DNA from 3 places in the Peptoniphilus sp. BV3AC2 genome. Region 2 is predicted to be linked to each of the others. Evidence: riboswitches for the same ligand, from Rfam matches in the RefSeq annotation. Region 2 holds a riboswitch; each other region holds the start of a gene.
What was found. A riboswitch is a leader RNA that binds a small molecule or an ion and turns the genes downstream of it on or off. The one in region 2 is predicted to bind thiamine pyrophosphate.
Positions count from the first base shown of each region.

Region 1: linked by a shared signal. The riboswitch ahead of thiC (phosphomethylpyrimidine synthase ThiC) and the one ahead of thiD (bifunctional hydroxymethylpyrimidine kinase/phosphomethylpyrimidine kinase) in region 2 are both predicted to bind thiamine pyrophosphate.
Region 3: linked by a shared signal. The riboswitch ahead of thiT (energy-coupled thiamine transporter ThiT) and the one ahead of thiD (bifunctional hydroxymethylpyrimidine kinase/phosphomethylpyrimidine kinase) in region 2 are both predicted to bind thiamine pyrophosphate.

Region 1 covers NZ_AWXD01000008.1:322,709-329,001, reverse strand. The annotation lists gene HMPREF1252_RS03400 (helix-turn-helix transcriptional regulator) at 262-465, shown strand; gene HMPREF1252_RS03395 (hypothetical protein) at 475-897, shown strand; gene HMPREF1252_RS03390 (MerR family transcriptional regulator) at 1,017-1,856, shown strand; gene HMPREF1252_RS03385 (DUF3796 domain-containing protein) at 2,007-2,366, shown strand; gene HMPREF1252_RS03380 (helix-turn-helix transcriptional regulator) at 2,356-2,559, shown strand; TPP riboswitch at 2,638-2,736, shown strand; gene thiC (phosphomethylpyrimidine synthase ThiC) at 2,766-4,082, shown strand; gene HMPREF1252_RS03370 (hypothetical protein) at 4,216-4,527, shown strand; gene HMPREF1252_RS03365 (Ppx/GppA phosphatase) at 4,667-5,572, shown strand; gene HMPREF1252_RS03360 (RNA degradosome polyphosphate kinase) at 5,574-6,293, shown strand, end outside.
Region 2 covers NZ_AWXD01000027.1:17,613-23,905, forward strand. The annotation lists gene HMPREF1252_RS06740 (DMT family transporter) at 1-461, shown strand, start outside; gene fusA (elongation factor G) at 713-2,779, shown strand; gene HMPREF1252_RS06750 (PrsW family glutamic-type intramembrane protease) at 2,863-3,657, shown strand; TPP riboswitch at 3,666-3,762, shown strand; gene thiD (bifunctional hydroxymethylpyrimidine kinase/phosphomethylpyrimidine kinase) at 3,793-4,608, shown strand; gene HMPREF1252_RS06760 (ABC transporter ATP-binding protein) at 5,728-6,293, shown strand, end outside.
Region 3 covers NZ_AWXD01000031.1:66,632-72,924, forward strand. The annotation lists gene pyrB (aspartate carbamoyltransferase) at 1-735, opposite strand, end outside; gene HMPREF1252_RS08010 (LCP family protein) at 834-1,829, opposite strand; gene HMPREF1252_RS08015 (hypothetical protein) at 2,051-2,293, shown strand; TPP riboswitch at 2,294-2,389, shown strand; gene thiT (energy-coupled thiamine transporter ThiT) at 2,404-2,934, shown strand; gene HMPREF1252_RS08025 (AAA family ATPase) at 3,040-3,666, opposite strand; gene radA (DNA repair protein RadA) at 3,912-5,261, opposite strand; gene HMPREF1252_RS08035 (ATP-dependent Clp protease ATP-binding subunit) at 5,248-6,293, opposite strand, start outside.

The DNA.
Region 1 (6,293 bases), on a different contig from region 2:
TTTAAGAAAGAAAACATAGACTCTTGGGATAATCCCAGGAGTCTTTTTTTGTTTTATCTAAAAATTCTTGGCAAAAAATCCTTGGAGAAAATTTACAAAAATTCTTTGGTTCAAAAAAATATTTGACGACAAAACAAAAACTTGGTACTATAAATGTAACATATGTACTAAAAATGTAACCAAAATAATTTCTAGAAATAAATTAAGCGATAAACATTATGAAAATTTCAAAACAAATTGCTTAAGAAGTAAGGTGATTTAGTGGAAGTAGTAATTGAAAATAAAATTGCACAGTTTCGAAAAGAAAAGGGACTTTCCCAACACAAATTGGCGGAAGCGGTGGGACTTAAGAGGAGATCCATCATGGCATACGAAAGTAATACCATCAGCCCGACACTGGAAACTGCGTACAAAATCTGCAAAGTTTTGGGAAAAGATATGACGGAAGTCTTCATATTTAAATAGGAGGTTAAAATGGGACTATTATTTAATACATCAGAAGAAATAACTGACAAGGTACTTGAAACATTTGACGATAAAGAAAATTACCTAGTGGTATTTAAACACAATGATACAAAGACGGATCTCTTTAAGTGGCTTGCAATAGGAGGTCTATACTATACAATGGATTCAAGCAGAAGCTTCATTTTAAATTTCAGTCACAGAGGAATCTATGAAGTGGAAATCAGCAACAACATGAAAAAGAATTTTCTAATCATGCCATGGAATGAAATCAGCTCCTTTGAAGTAGTAAAAAAGAATAAAAAGGCAATCATAACCTTGGTCCATGTAGGCAAGAAGGTTTCCTACGAAGTACCATTTACCGGCAAAATCGCAAAGGGAAACGAAGAAAGATTTGCAAAGCTCGAAGAAAAAGAATGGAACAGAATCGAATAAGGGTGGAAGTCTTATATAATCAATGAAAAATTCGGCTCTTAGGAAATCCTAAGATTATTTAAAATATCACTTGACCTGCACCTTGGGGGCGGTGTTACTCTCTAATAAAGGAGGGAATTATGCTTAGAAATGAAGTTCAAAACAAGACGGGGCTTACTAGGAAGGCGATTGAATACTACGAAGAAAAAGGGATCATAGATCCAGTTCGTCTTGAAAATGGTTATAGGGATTACAGCGAGAAGGATGTGGAGATTTTAGAAAAGGTGGCTCTCTTCACAAAGCTTGGGTTAAATCTAAAAGAGATAAGGGAGATTATTTTCGGTGACGGGACTCTTTCTTCTGTGCTTAGAACCAAGCAGTATGAGCTTAGCGTTGAGGAAAAGAAAAAGGAAATTCTTGAAATGATTGTCAAAGGCGCAGATAAAAGCACAATTGATGAGAAGGTAAAGAATTTGGAAATGACAGACACCATTTATAAAAAACTTGTAAATGTGTTTCCGGGTTACTATGGACAGATGTTTTTCTCCGCATACAGACCATTTTTAAATGAGCCTTTAGAGGAAGATGGAAGAGATGCTTTTGAAAAATTCGTAGAGTACTTGGACTCTTTGCCAGAGTTTAATCTTACAGATGAAGAAAAAGAATACTTGGATAAAATATCCACTGGATTTGATATGGAAACTTTGGAAGAGATAAATAAATCTAAAATAGATGCGGTAAGTAATTCCAAAGAATGGATCGAAGAAAATAGAGAGTTCCTAGATGAGTACGAAAAATATAAGAATAGCGACGAATACAAAAATAGCGAGGTTAAAAAACTTCAGGATAAACTAACTAAGTACATGGCGGACAATAATTATTATGAAGTTGCTATCCCACTTATTCGAAAATTCAGCCCAAGTTACGACGAATATTACAGAAAGCTTATAAAAGCAAACGAAGATTATTTGAATAGATAAAATAAAAAAGAGGTTTGGAAATATTATTTTGCAAATCTCTTTTTTTCTATTATAAAAATTCTTAAAAATCTAAAAAAATATTGAAAGATAATTATTTATGTGGTATATTTATAACATAAAGATAGAAATATATCACAAAGGAGTATTTTTATGAAAAGAAAAATAAATTTTCTAGGGTTTTTATCATTGGTTTCAATGGTTGCTCTTCTCGGTACAGTAACGGAAGAAAAAGGCTGGTATGGATTTTTGGGTTTTCTCTATTATTTAAGATATTTTTGGATTATTCCAGATGAATCCTTTAAAGAGTATGTAAAAAATTCAGCCACTCTAGCATTCTTTGTCCAAATATTTTCTATGGTTCTGCTTTTAACCATTCTGGGGCTTTTGAAGAATGAAAATTATATTCAATTTGCATTTGGAATTGCTTTTAGTTTAGGAGTATTTGTATTTACAATATCAATTGTAGTAGCAGAGTGGAAGGAAACGCAAGGTATCTTAAATGATAAGTAATAGAATCAAAGAATTTAGAGCAAGGAATAACATGAGCCAGGAAGATTTGGCGAACGCGGTCGGAGTGAGAAGAGAGACCATAGGAAATTTGGAAAATGGTAGGTACAATCCTTCTCTAGTACTGGCGTGGAACATAGCAAAGGTCTTTGGTGTAACTATCGAAGAAATATTTACTATTTATAATGATGATTAAATTTAATTAGTTTTAAAAGAGGTTTGGAAATATTATTTTGCCAAATCTCTTTTTTATATTTATAATAATAATTGTAAATTAATAATCTATGGGAGCTATGTGCTGAGAGGAAGTTAGACTTCGACCATTTTTACCTGCAGGATAATGCCTGCGTGGGATGAGGCATGTTATTCTCCTATAAATTTTTTAGGAGGTTTTTTTAATTTATGAAGTATAAGACACAGATGGAAGCTGCAAAACATGGTTTTGTAACTGAAGAGATGAAGATCGTTGCGAAGAAAGAAAATGTCAGCGAAGAATTTCTTTTAGAGAAGATTGCAAAAGGTGAAATTGTCATTCCTAGAAATAGAAATCACAAATCTATCTCTCCAGAAGGAATAGGCACTGGACTTAAGACTAAGATCAATGTTAATCTTGGGATTTCTAAGGATCTAAACGACCTTGACCTTGAAATGCAAAAGGTGGATATGGCGCTTAAGATGGGTGCGGAATCCATAATGGACCTATCCAATTACGGAAAGACTCAAGAATTTAGAAAGAGACTTATCGAAAAATCTACTGCAATGGTGGGAACAGTTCCTATGTATGATGCGGTTGGATTCTTGGATAAGGGACTTAGTTTTATAAAGGCAGAAGAATTCTTAGATGTAGTTAGAAACCATGCAGAAAACGGAGTAGACTTCGTGACTATTCACTGTGGAATAAACAGAGCAAACTCAGAAATTTTCATGAGAAATAGAAGAGTTAACGAAATAGTATCCCGTGGTGGATCACTTCTATTTGGTTGGATGAAGATGAACGACAGAGAAAATCCATTCTACGAATACTACGATGAACTTTTGGAAATCTTGAGAGAATACGACGTTACACTATCCCTTGGAGATTCTCTAAGACCAGGCGGAATCCATGATGCGACAGACCCTTCACAGATTGCAGAGCTTATAACTCTAGGTGAACTTACCAAGAGAGCTTGGGAAAAAGATGTACAAGTCATCATCGAAGGACCGGGACACGTGCCAATAGACGATATAGAAATGAATATGAGACTCGAAAAGAAACTCTGCCACAATGCACCATTCTATGTATTAGGACCACTAGTTACAGACATCGCACCTGGATATGACCACATCACCAGTGCCATAGGAGGAGCAATAGCAGCAAGCTACGGAGCAGACTTCTTATGCTATGTAACACCGGCAGAACACTTAAGACTACCAGATGTAAACGACGTAAAAGAAGGAATAATCGCAGCTAAGATTGCAGCGCACGCAGGAGATATCGCAAAACTTAAATCTGCAAGAGAAATCGACCTTGAAATGAGTAAGAGAAGACAGAAACTCGACTGGGAAGGTATGTTTGAACTTGCAATAGATCCAGAAAAATGCAGAGAATACAGAGCATCATCAACACCAGAAGAAGAAGGCACCTGCACCATGTGCGGAAGCATGTGTTCAATGAAAAATATGAATTTAATCCTTGAAGGAAAAGATATAATTATAAACCCTATGGAATCAAACAAATAACAGAAATAAAAATCAAGTACAGATAGCCTTGCTAAAAATAATTAGCAGGGCTATTATTTATTTAAAGATATTAAAAAACCTAGCCCTTCGATTATCTAAGGACTAAGATAATATGAAAATCTAAGGAGAAAATATGAAGATAGAAGACTTTACAGAAAGAGAACAAACTCAAATAAAAAATGGACTTTCCACCGCAGAAATCACAGATAAAGAAGCAAAAGACAAGATTCTGGCACTACTACCAGAAGGATGGATAAAGAAGATTCCGTTCTTTGTAAGAAAACACGCCACCACCAAGACCATCGAAAGAATTGCAAGAGACTATCCAAAGCTCTTTGAAGTGGCGAAGATGCCTGGCGAACTTCCAGAAAAAGAAAGAGATGAACTACAAAAGATAATCACGGACATATTTCGTGAAAAAATGGCAAAACACAATATAAAATAATAAAAGAAGCAGGCATTGTATAAATTGTCTGCTTTTGGTGTTTTTAGCAAAAAATATTTGTAATTTCTATACACAAATTTTACAAATACTTTAAAGAGGCTATACTTTATTTATATATAATTTTTAAGGAGATGGACTTATGATTTATTCAGTTATAGATATCGGATCAAACACGATTAGAATGTCAGTTTTTAAGGTTGTCGGAAAAGAAGCAATAAGCCTTTTTAGTGAGAAGGAGCAGGCATCTCTTCGCAACTATTTTTCCAATGGGAAACTCAGAAAAAAAGGGATTAAGAGACTGATTTCAGTTCTAGAAAAATTTAAATACATTGTAGATAATTTTGATGATATTGACGCTGTGTTTCCCTTTGCGACTGCTACTATTAGAGATTCTTCCAACAGGGATGAAATATTAAAGAAGGTAAAAAAAGAAGTTGGTTTTGATATCGAAATTTTATCTGAAGATGATGAATCTAGGCTGACCTTCGTCGGCGCTTCGAAATCCATAGATGTTTCAAGTGGAATACTAACTGATATAGGAGGCGGATCTTCTGAAATAGTCGTATTTAAGGATAAAGAAATCATCGAGTCCACCAGTCTTAAGATAGGGTCACTTTCTGCTTTTGAAGATTTCGTAGGTGATCTAATCGTTAAAGATTCTGAAAGAAAAGCTATAGATAAAGATGTGAAAGATAAACTTGAAGATTCAAAGATTAAGAAGAAAGGTTATGACACTCTCTGTGCAGATGGTGGTTCTGCAAGGGCTACCCTAGATCTATACAATGAGTTTTATAATTTAAATTCTTCAAATGCCTTTATGAAAAGGGACAAATTAAAGGATATGCTGGACGATATTTTGGAGATGAACAGTAGAAACACTCTAGATATTATAATTTCTGTAAAGGCGGATAGAATTCACACATTGCTGCCTGGAATGATAATCTTAAATAGGATTGCAAGTTATTTTTCCGTAGATAGGATAAATGTCAGCCGAACTGGAGTCAGAGAAGGCTACGTTTACGAGAGAATAATAAGAGAGGAATAATATGGATACTTCTTTTACACAGAATAGAGAATTATCATGGTTAAAATTTAATGAAAGAGTATTAGAAGAGGCGAACGACAAAGATGTAAAACTTTTTGAAAGGCTTAAGTTCTATTCTATTTTCGATTCGAATTTGGAAGAATTTTTCATGGTGAGGGTGGGAACTCTAACTGACCTTAGCCATTTAAAGAAGATAGCGGTGGATAACAAGTCCGGTCTTAGTCCAAGCGAGCAACTTAAAAAGATAATGGAAGTCTGCAAAGATCTCTATATAAAGAAAGATCTCACCTATGAAAGAATTGTAAATGATCTTAAAAGCGAAGAAATCTTTCTAGAAAAAGTTTCCCAGCTTGGACCTAAGGAAAGAGAATTTTTGGAATATTATTTTGACAACAACATTGAACCAATTCTAAATTTTCAAGTAGTAGATGGGACGAGACCTTTTCCAAGGCTTCCAAATCTTTCTCTAAATGTGGTATTTTCACTTAAATCAAAAAAGATTGATGAAAAAAAAGAAAGCAAAAAAGATAAATTCTACCTGGGACTGATATTTGTACCAGATAAGATAAATAGATATATAAAGATATCTGACAAGACCATGGTGCTTATAGAGGATGTCATCAAAGAGTTTGGAGATAAGGTCTTTGAAAATTATATCTGTGAAGAAAAATATATAATGAGCATAACTAGAAATGCAGATATTTCTTATAATGATGACGAT
Region 2 (6,293 bases):
ATATCCTTTTAATCCTTGGAGCAATAGGCTATGCGGTTCATATAATGGTAATTTCATATTATTCGCCTAACACAGACAATGTAATGCTATCCTGTATACAATTCTTCGTATATTCGATAATATCTTTGATCATTGCACTATTTACAGAAGATGTCACTCTTTCAGGAATATGGGATGCGAGGACCTCACTACTATACACAGGAGTTCTCTCAAGTGCGGTGGGATATACCATTTCAATAGTTGCGCTAAAGGATTTCGACGCAACCATCGGTTCACTTATCCTTTCCCTTGAAAGTATAGTTGCAGCCATAGCAGGAGCAGTTCTTTTACATCAATTCTTGACACCTAGAGAAACAGTTGGATGTGCGATAGTATTTATAGCGACAATACTCGCACAAATAGATACATCTAAGATAAAAGAATTCTTAGCTAAAAAGAAAGAACGAGAATTGGCAGAATAAAATAAAAATTTAAGACTTGGTCACCAAGTCTTTTTTTGTGCAAAAAATCATTTGATTTGCGAAAAATTTATAGAAAAATTTTTAAAATAATTTATAAAATATTTTCGTTTTCATAAAATAAAAAATTTCTTCAAAAAAATTTTAAAATTTTAAGAATTTAGCGGTTTATTATAAAAACATATTTCCACTAGAAAATTGTTATGCTCAATGTTATAATACTTGTAGAAACGATTTCAACAGGAGGAAAATTAATGAAAGTATATAGCACTGACAAGGTTAGAAACTTAGCACTTGTAGGACACAGCGGATCTGGTAAGACAAATCTTACAGAATCAATGCTTTTCCAAACAGGAGCAACTAAAAAAATCGGACTAGTAACGGAAAAAAATACCCTCAGTGACTTCTCAAAAGAAGAGATGGAAAGAGGTTCTTCAATAGGTACATCTGTAATACCCGTTGAGTGGAGAAATTACAAGGTAAACATAATAGACACTCCTGGGTACTTAGATTTTATAGGTGAGGCACAAGGTGCTCTACGTGCATCAGAAGCAGTACTAATGGTTATAGATGCAACTGCAGGAATAGAAGTAGGCACAGAAAGAATGTGGAAGTACACTGAAAATATAGGTCTACCTAGAATCATATTCATAAATAAAATCGACGCAGAAAATGTAAACTTCAGAAAACTTATGGAAGAACTCGAAGAAAAATTCGGTAAAAAAGTAATTCCATTCTCAGTTCCAATAGGATCTGGAGATGATTTCATAGGAGTAACAGACGTTATCTACCAAAAAGGTTTTAAATATGTAAATGCACAACCTGCAGAAACAGAACTAAACCACGATCAAATAAAAGCAACTGAAAGAATGTACGAAGAGATCGTAGAAGTTGTAGCAGAAGCAGACGAAGTACTAATGGAAAAATACTTCAACGGCGAAAAATTCACCAGAGAAGAAGTTCTACGCGGAGTTACAACAGCACTACTAGAAGGTAGAGCAGTACCTCTACTAGTAGGTTCAGCAGAAAAGGGAATCGGAATCGATATTCTACTTAACACCATAGTTAACTACATGCCTGCACCAAACGACGAAAGAGCTCACTCAGGATTTAGATACGAATCTGGAGAAGAAAGAAAAGTAGATGTAAATGAACCATTCTCAGCAGTAGTATTTAAAACAATCACAGACCCATTCGTTGGTAAGATATCTATCTTTAAAGTAATCTCTGGAAAGATTACCAAGGACACTCCAATCTATAACGCAAACAAAGAAGAAATGGAAAAACTTGGCGGAATCTTCTCAATAAGAGGTAAGACTCAACTAGATGTAGAAGAACTTGACGCTGGAGACATTGGAGCAACAACCAAACTTCAATTCACAGAAACAGGGGACTGTCTATGCGACAAGAACCACATAGTTAAATATAAAAACTTAAAATACCCTGCACCAGTTCTATTCTATGCAATCGAACCAAAGACCAAGGGAGACGAAGAAAAACTATCTCAATCACTTAGAAGATTAAGAGAAGAAGATCCTTCATTCACAATCAATAGAAACCCAGAAACTAAACAGCTAACCATAGGCGGACAAGGACAAGTACAACTAGATGTAATCCTTGAAAAACTTAAAAATATGTTTGGCGTAGAAGTAGTTAAGGTTCCATTTATAATTCCATACAGAGAAACCATAAGAAAAGTTGCATCTGTACAAGGAAAGCACAAGAAACAATCAGGTGGAGCAGGACAATACGGAGACGTTTGGATAAGATTTGAACCTTGCGAAGAAGATTTCGTATTCGACGAAGAAGTATTCGGAGGAGCAGTACCTAAGAACTACTTCCCAGCAGTTGAAAAAGGACTAGTAGAATCAAAAGAACACGGAGTACTAGCAGGATATCCTGTTACCAACTTCAAGGCAGTTCTATACGATGGATCTTACCACGACGTAGACTCAAACGAAATGAGTTTCAAACTTGCAGCAAACCTTGCATTCAAAAAAGGAATGGAAGAAGCAGGACCAGTCCTACTTGAACCAATCATGTCAGTAGAAGTATCAATCCCAGATGCATACCTAGGCGATGTAATGGGCGATATGAACAAGAGACGTGGAAGAATTCTAGGAATGGATCAACAAGCAGACGGCACTCAACTACTAATAGCAGAAGCGCCACAAGCAGAAATGTTTGAATACTCAATAGACCTAAGAGCAATGACCCAAGGAAGAGGAACATTCACCATGGAATTCGTAAGATACGAAGAAGTTCCACAAGCAATGGCAGATAAAGTAATAGCAGAAGCAAAAGCTAAAAAAGAAGAATAAAATAATAAAAATTTAGGCACAGGAGACTGTGCCTTTTTATGTAATAAATAAATCTATTATGCTATAATTTCATTGGTGATTAAATGAAAAACAAAAATAAATTACTCATAATATATTTTCTACTCCTAGCAATAGGAATCTACGCACTAATTAGCGCCTACTATGTAGAAGAATTCGAAGGAGAAATATATTTAAAAGTATTTAAAACATCCACAATGCTCTTAATATACATAGTACCAGCGATACTGCTAGGAATAATCCTAGCGAGAAAATACGATGGCAGCACCAAACTATTATTCTTCGCCATAATCACAGGAGCCTTAATAACCCCGTCCATATCCGTCTACGTCAACGAAGCCATAGAAAACGGCTTTGCCTTCTTCATGATGGAAGACACATTTTTCGAATGGCAGGACGCACTAGCAAGCCCATACGCAGAAGAAATATTAAAAATGGCAACAGCAGTACTCTGTATGCTAATTTTAAACTCCAAAAAGAGAATAGACTTTTTGCTTTCAGGATTTGGAGTAGGACTGGGATTTCAAATAATGGAAGACATCGGATATATAATTCCAGAAGACTCCACCTTTGACGAAGTCTCCATGATTATGGATAACTCTATAGATAGAATAAAAGGAGCACTAGGATCACACATGATCTACTCAGCAGTCTTTATGATGGGACTCTACTACTACTCAAGAGGAAAAAAATTAAAAGGACTACTCCTAATGTTAGCAGTAATGATAAACCATTTTATGTGGAATATGCCACTAGCAACCACACTAATAGACATCATAGCAATAGTAATGGTAGTCATAATATTTGTCGTAGAAATAATAAAAATACAGAAAGAGAGCAATTTGCCAAAAAATTTATAAAATAATATAATAAAAACACGGGGAGCAGTAGCTGAGAGTAAGTTCGACTTAGACCCTAAACCAGATTAGGATAATGCCTACGTTGGGACGCTCTTCAAAGAAGAGCTTTTTTTGTACCCTAAAAAAGGAGAAAAAATGGAAAATAACAATAAAAAAACATTGCCCACAGTCTTGACCATAGCAGGCTCAGACTGTAGCGGCGGAGCAGGAATACAAGCAGATTTAAAATCAATCATAACAAACGGATCCTATGGAATGTCAGTCATCACAGCCTTGACAGCACAAAACACCATGGGAGTCACAGCAATAGACGAACCACCGATAGAATTTTTACACAAACAACTAGAAGCAGTCTTCGAAGACATCTATCCCGACGCAATAAAGATCGGCATGGTATTCTCAAAAGAAATCGTAAAAGAAATAGTAGAAACACTTAAAAAATACGACGCCAAAAATATCGTAATAGACCCGGTAATGATAGCCACATCAGGCTCAAAACTGCTATCTGACGACGCCATCGACTCAGTTAAAAAAGACCTGCTACCACTAGCCACAGTAATCACACCAAACATACTAGAAGCAGAAGAACTCAGTGGAATAAAAATAAATAACGAAGAAGACATGGAAAAAGCAGGTAAGAAACTAGTAGAACTGTACGGCGTAGCAGCCTTAGTAAAAGGCGGACACTCAGTAAACGACGCAAACGACGTGCTAGTAACAAAAGAAAAAATAACCTGGTTCAAAGGCAAGAGAATAGAAAACGACAACACCCACGGCACAGGATGCACCCTATCATCAGCCATAGCAACCTACCTATCCCAAGGAAATAGTCTAGAAAAATCCATCGAACTCGCAAAGGACTATCTGTCAGAAGCACTATCAGATATGTTAGACTTGGGTAAAGGAAGAGGACCAATGAACCACGGATATAAAATCACAAGAAAAATGTAAAAAATAGTTAATTAGCTCCTAGGAAACTAGGAGTTTTTTGTTTGGCATGTGGGTTGTGTAGCGGAAGTAACCCGCTTCCATAACCGAGAGTCTCTACACGGAAAGTCCAAAGGAAGGCAGTCACCCTGAGCGGAAGAGCCGAAGGCTCTGGAGTCGAATGGGTATAACTATGGTGGGGTCTATCCCTCCACACAGTCATCCTGAGCGAAGACGGCTCTGCCGTCGAAGTCGAAGGATCTGACCCATATTTAACCCATCTATTCCAAAAAATATTACAAAATACTTTTACAATTGCAGTCACCCTGAGCGAACGAAGTGAGTCGAACGGATATAAGCTATATTTAACTAGTCAAGGCAAGTGAAATCATCCATACATAACCTCACCACGGTTATACCCGTTCGACTCCAATGACTCAGCCTTTGGCTTCGTCATTTCCGCTCAGGGTGACTGTCTTCCGTTAGGATATTTTGATGGTACCCATCTCCGCTCAGGATGACCCGGTGGGTTTTGTAGCGGAAGCATCTTGCTTCCACAGCCGAGAGGCTACAGTAACCCTCCCAATTGCAGTCACCCTGAGCGAACGAAGTGAGTCGAACGGGTAGTTGCTATATTTAACCTAGTCAAGGCAAGTGAAATCATTCATACATAACCTCACCCGGGTTATACCCATTCGACTCCAATGACTCAGCCTTTGGCTTCGTCATTTCCGCTCAGGGTGACTGTCTTCCGTTAGGATGTCATTTTAGAGATATTTCGACTCCAGGTGTCGGTAAATCTTCACCCTCCGCTCAGGGTGACTGTCTTCCGTTAGGATGTCATTGTAGAGATACTTCGACTCCGAGTGTCGGTAAACCTCCACCCTTCGCTCAGGATGACTGCCTTCATCTGGTTCTTCCACTACAAAAAATAACAATGATAACACATGCTATCCAGATAGCATCAAAAACAAAAAAACGCATGCTATCCGGATAGCATCAAAAATAAAAAAATAAAACTCATGCTATCCGGATAGCATCAAAAATAAAACCATACAACCCTGTAAATTTAACAAACTTGTAACACTACCCAATTTTTCTATATATTATAATAATGATAAATAGTAAAAATTCGGAGGACTTATGTTTAAATTTTACAGAGACGTTAGAGAACATTTTATTAAATACAAAAAAAATTATATACTTGCAGTTATTTGCTTAGCTATCGTTGATTTTATAGCGGTGCTTCCTCCAAAAATCATTTCAAATGTGGCGGATAGGATAAATGCATCTACCCTTGATCTAGATTTTCTTAAGAATAACACCATCTACCTAGTGATCATCACCGTTGGGTCCTACCTAATCGGACTCGTTTGGACGAAAAATCTCTGGGTTACTTCAGACTTTTATGGAAGGGATATTAAAACAAAACTATATAATAAGATTTTAAATTCCACCGGCAGGTTTTTCGAAACCCACACCACTGGGGAGTTGATGACAAACCTAACCTCTGACCAAGGTTTCGTAAGAGACGCAATTAGTTTTGGAGTGCTTGCTCTATTTGAAGGTGCAATCTATCCTTTATTTGTCATTGTAATGATGGTCATGAGTTCAAATCTCAAACTGTCTACCATGTCAATTATTCCGATGCTTTTGATAATTCCAATAATCTACTGCATCTCACAGAAGATTGAGCATCAATACACCTA
Region 3 (6,293 bases), on a different contig from region 2:
AAGTATGAAGAAATCTTTTAATCTTACATATTCTTCTTCTGATACAAATCTTTCCTTTTGAACTCTACTCATGTATAGGATGTCTAGGTCCTTTATGCTTCCTTCTAAGTCATCTGTTTCAGTATAAGAATTTTCTGGTAGTTCACTTTTAAAAATCTTAGGCATCTTTAATTCTTCTGGACTTATGAATACAAATTTTACATTGTCATATCTGTTCATCGCCCTTACAAGTGAGTGGATGGTCCTACCAAATTTTAAGTCGCCACAAAATCCTATCTTTAAATTGTCAAATCTTCCTTTGTAATGTCTTATTGTAAGTAGGTCTGTTAAAGTTTGAGTTGGATGGTTATGGGCTCCATCTCCAGCGTTTATGATTGGCATAGTTTTTAAGTACTTGGTAGCAAGTAGTGCTGCCCCGTCCTTAGGATGTCTCATCGCACAGATATCCGCATAGTTTTCTACAGTTCTTAGCGTATCTACTAGTGATTCTCCCTTTGAAGTTGAAGAAACTTTTGCATCTGAGAAACCTACTACCCTACCACCAAGTCTATTCATTGCAGTTTCGAATGAAAGTCTGGTTCTAGTTGAAGGCTCAAAAAAAAGACTGGCTAAGACATATCCTTTACAAACATCCATGTACTTACGTGGGTTTGAAATAATGTCATCAGCCAGATCAAAAAGTCTACTTAACTCTTCAGTTGTGAAATCACGAGGTTCAATCAAATTCCTAATCATTATTATCCTCCTAAATGTATCTTCTTTTTTGTTCTTAAGAAGTTTACATCATAGAGAAAGTAATGTCAAGGTAAATTTAAAAAATATTTATATTAAATTTAATTACCTACGGTTATGCTTTCCATTTCTTGTGTCCTATCAGGCATCACAAAATTAAATGGAAACTCGTGAAGTTTTTTAATTGCTTGGGTCTTGTATAGATCTATAACATCTACCTCAACACCGCTTTGAGTCTTCTTAACGAAGTCACCTGTTATTTTATCCATTCTAATATCGGTGCTATTTAATTTAAGTCCCCAGGTTGCAAGATACGCAATATCACCGTAAGTTAAATCTGTTTCCACATTGTTAACAGCCATTTCCAAAAGTTTTGGAACTAATAGAATGGTGCTTGGAGATTTTAACTCCTTGAATATTTGCATAAGGAAACCTTGTTGAGCATCTATTCTTCCAAGGTCAGAATCCCTATAAGCCTTTCTTGCTCTTAAATAAGCAACAGTTTCTCTACCATTTAAGTGGTTTGTACCCCTCTTTAAATCAATCTTAAGAGGCGGATAGATCCAGTTGTCTTCGTACTTGTAATCAGGTCTATTCCACTCGATATCCACTCCACCTAGTGCATCTACAAGTTGTTCGATGATATCATACTTAACTACCACATAGTGATCAATGTATGTGTCAAGTAAATTTTCAATCGTATCTACAGCTAGAGGAACATCTCCAAGTACGTATGCATCATTTATCTTTCTCTCGCCATGACCTTTTATCTTAACCCATGAATCTCTTGGTATGGATAAAACTTGTACCTTGTTTTCAATAGCGTCAATAGAGATAAGCATTATTGTATCAGATTGACCTCTCTCTTTTGACTCTGGATTTGCAAGAGTAGAAGTACTTGTTGCTCCAAGTAAGAGTATGTTTATCCTCTTTTTATTGTCGAAAATATTTTTTTGTTTTTCTTTTTCTTCCGTCTGCCTTTTAAGTTTATCCACGCCTATCTTGGCAATTCCAGGCTTAGTTGCATATAAAAATATTAGTAATCCTGACAATGACAGCACTACTAAAACAAAGAAAACTTTTATAAGTTTCTTCATCAGTCACCTCTTTATAATAATTTTCACATCTGTGAATATTTTTCAAATTATTTATGTAATTATTACCTAAGTCTTTATTTTAACACATGAGCTGCTATTTTTCAAAATTTATAAGATTATAAATAAAACCCCTCACTGTACATAAATAATTTTTAGTGTTATCATAGAATCTAGTGAATTAATTTAATATTTTTTATCACTTATAAAATATAGAGGAAAAAATGAAGACACTTTTTATCTCAGGTCTTTGCCCTTATTGCCCACCTGCAGTTGAGTACGCAAAGAAACTAAATGAAGAAGTTAGAATTGTAGATATTACAAGTTCTATTAAAAATTTAAAAGAATTTTTAAAATATAGAGATTCTGATCCATATTTTGATAAGTTCAAGAAAAATAACCAAATTGGAATACCTACTTTTATGGATGGAGATGGAGAACATTTCTATTCCATAAGTGAGTATTAAATATATTTTAAGGGGAGCCATCGCTGAGAGGGATTTAATTCCGACCCTAGAGCTGATCCGGGTAATGCCGGCGTAGCGAACAGGTCCCCTCTTAATAAGAGGAGGAAAAAATGAAAAGATCAAATTTATTAAGAATCGTTGAAGGTGGAATCTTCATCGCACTAAGTATCGTCCTAGATTATATTAAAATCTGGAGGATGCCACAAGGCGGTTCAGTTACCGCACTTGCAATGTTACCTCTTATTCTCTATTCACAAAAATGGGGATTTAAGAACGGACTTCTAGCAAGTACAACTTTTGGAGTTCTAAAATTCTTACTAAGTGGAGGATTTTCTCTACATCCACTATCTATAATCTTTGATTACTTAGTTGGATTTGGAGTTTTAGGATTCGCAGGTGCTATAAGAGGAGATAGAATAAAAGCCACAATGGGTGCTGCTCTTGCAATTTTCTTAAGATTTATTTCTGTATTTATCTCAGGAGCGTTCGTTTGGTATATCTACGCACCAGAAGGAATGAATCCATACTATTATTCATTCATCTACAACATAACCTACATGGGTCCAGAACTAGTGCTTACATGTGCAGTACTAGCAATCATCTACCCAAAATTTGAAAAATTTTTAAAAGCTAAAAATTAAATTTTTAATTATAATTTAATATTTTTTAAAGTTTTAAAACAAGAAAATCCCCTTATTATTTTAAGGGGACTTTTTATTTATTCAGAAAATGTATTTCTAATCTATTTAATAATTATTTTTTAGACTTATGATTATGTTTACTATTTCATCCACAGAAAACTTAGAGGTGTTGATTGTGAAGTCATATTCTGATGCTTGTCCAAAGTTACCCTTTGTAAATCTTTCGTAGTGATTAATACGCCTCATATCCATCTTCTTAATCTTACTGGTGGCTCTTTCTTCATCATAGCTCATCTGATCCATAATATTTTTTACTCTATCATCAAAGTCTGCCGCTATAAATATATTAAGTGGTTTGTAATCTCTAAGTACATATCCTGCGCATTTGCCTAGGATAATAGCATTTCTACTCTTTGCAATATCTCTTATGGTTTTCGCTTCTGCCAAAAATCTTGCGTCAGAGATCATCATGTCTTCTTCTGAATAGGAATCATTCTCCCTATATAGATCATAGACAGTTCCTTTTAAAAATGAATCGTCCTTGGACACAGAACTTAAATCTACCTGAGTTTCCAAAGTCTTAAGCTCAATTATATTTTCATCAAAATATTCTGCTTCAAGTCTAGTTGCAAGTTTCTGGGCAATTAAATCACCCTTGGATCCGTACTGTCTATCTATGGTTATAAGTGTATTTGATTTTTTATTTGATAAATTAAAAATTTTTTTAAACATAATCTTCTCCTATAAGTATGGTACTACTTTAGCACAAATATATGAAAATAAAGTTAATAATATTAGAATAATTATTCAAAGTCAATGAATTTTCTAGATTTCTTATAAAGTTTGTTTAAATATTTTATTCTTTGCCAAGTTCATACTTCTTTTATTTTCATTATAACATATTGAAAGTACTCTATTATTTAAGAAATTTTAAAAAAATTTTTAATTGCAATATAAAAACCAAGGTTGCCCTTGGTTTACTCTTCTATTGAATGTTTCAAAACTTCCATTATGTGATTTAATTTTACTAAATCTTTCGATTCTTGTTTAATATTTTTCGGAACGTAGATATGTTTAAATCCCATGCGTCTTGCTTCGGAGATTCTTACATCTATGGACGGACAAACTTTTAGTTCTCCAGTAAGTCCTACGTCTGCAATAAAAACGCTTGATGCTTTTACTGGCTTACCTACAAGACTTGAATAGATGCTTACAATAACCGATAAATTGGATGCGGTATCTTGAAGTTTTATCCCGCCTGTAGTTTTAACAACCACGTTTTTATCCATCATTGGAACTTCTCCTCTCTCTTCAAGGATTGATATTAGTGTAAAAAGTTGTTCCTTTCTAAGATGTTCTGAAACTCTCGACGGATATGGCATAAATGATTTTGAAACCAATGATTCCACTTCGAGTATGATTGGTCTTGTCCCTTCCCTCGTTACAGATAATGCTGAGCCAGGGACATTTTTTCCATTTTCTCTCTCCGTCATGAAGTATTCTGAAGGATTGTCGATAGAGGTGAGACCTTTTTCATCCATTTTGAAAAATCCCATCTCTCCTGTGCTTCCATATCTATTCTTAGTTGTGGAAAGTATCCTTAACTCTTCATAGGTTTCTCCAGATAATAAAAGCACTGTGTCCACCGCGTGTTCTAGAGATCTCACTCCCGCAAGTGAATCTTCCTTCGTCATCTGTCCTACGATAAACACTGCCCTTGGTCTCGTTTCATTCTTCGCCATATTCATTAATATGTGGATGGATTCCATTATCTGCGTCGGTGAACCTGCTCTCGATTCGATATTTGGGATGATAAAAGTCTGTATTGAATCCACAATTACAAAGTCGCAGTCCAAACTCTCCACTTCATCCAGCACATCCACAAGGTTATTAGTTGAAATTACAAAGAGATTATCAGAAATATTTTCTACGATTCTCTTAGCCCTCTGTCTTATTTGACTTGCCGATTCTTCTCCAGATGCATAGAGCACTTTTTTTCCTTTTGAAGCCAAAATATTTGAAACTTGAAGAAGAAGGGTTGACTTACCTGCTCCTGGTCTTGCAGTTAAAATGGTGAGGGAATCTTTTAAAATTCCCCCGCCCATTACTCTATCAAACTCAGAAACTCCCGTGAGGATTCTCTCGCCTTCCAATGCTTCCACATCTTTTAAGGGTTTTGAGCCTTTGGATTTAAAGATTTCTGTCTTTGATACGGATTTTGTTTTCTTCTCCTCCTTGGTCTCTTCCATTGAGCCCCAGGCACCGCACTCAGGACATTTTCCTAAAAATCCAGGAGAAGTATATCCACATTCACTACACTTGTACATTTTCTACTACCTTATTTTTTATTTTATTCCTACGAATTACAAGGGTTTCTCCATTCTTATAAACGGTTACAGAATCTCCTCTTTCGATCTCTCCATTTACAAATTTATCCGCAAGTACGTCTTCGATATTGGTTCTTATAGATCTTGCAATTGGTCTTGCTCCATATTCTTTATCGAAACCAACTTCAGAAATATAATTTACCACGTCTTCTGTAAATTTAAGATCAAGTTCTAGATCCTTTACCCTCTCTTTAAGTTCATCGAGCATAATTCTTACGATGTCTTTAATTTCTGGCTTGCCCAATTCTTTAAACACTATTATATCGTCAACTCTGTTCAAAAATTCTGGTCTAAAGGTCTTCTTTAGTTCTTCATTTATAATATTTTTCATCTTTTCGTATTCTGTTTCTTCTCTTGCCTTGGTGCTAGTTCCAAATCCGAGACTTGATTTATTCTTAAGAAGGGTTGCACCTGCGTTTGAAGTCATGATGATGATTGTATCTTTAAATGAAACTGTCCTTCCTTGAGAATCGGTCAAAATTCCATCGTCCAAAATTTGTAAGAGAATGTTAAACACATCTGGATGAGCCTTTTCAATTTCATCGAATAGTATTACAGAGTATGGATTGCTTCTTACGATTTCTGTTAGTTGTCCACCTTCTTCGTGACCAACGTATCCTGGAGGTGATCCAACGAGTCTACTTACAGAATGTTTTTCCATGTATTCTGACATGTCGATACGAATCATGTTGGATTCATTTCCAAATACTTCTTCTGCAAGCTTCTTGGATAGGTAGGTCTTACCCACTCCAGTTGGTCCTACAAAGATAAATGATCCTATCGGTCTATTTTTATCTTTTAGTCCAACTCTTGCTCTTTTAATTGCTTTGGATAGGCTTATGATTGCGTCATCTTGTCCCTTTACAGATCTTCTAAGATTATTATCCAACTCTCTTAGTTTTGTGTTTTCTTCTGTAGTTAGTTTTGTAACTGGAACTCCAGACCAGGAAGAAACTATTTCCTCTATGATTT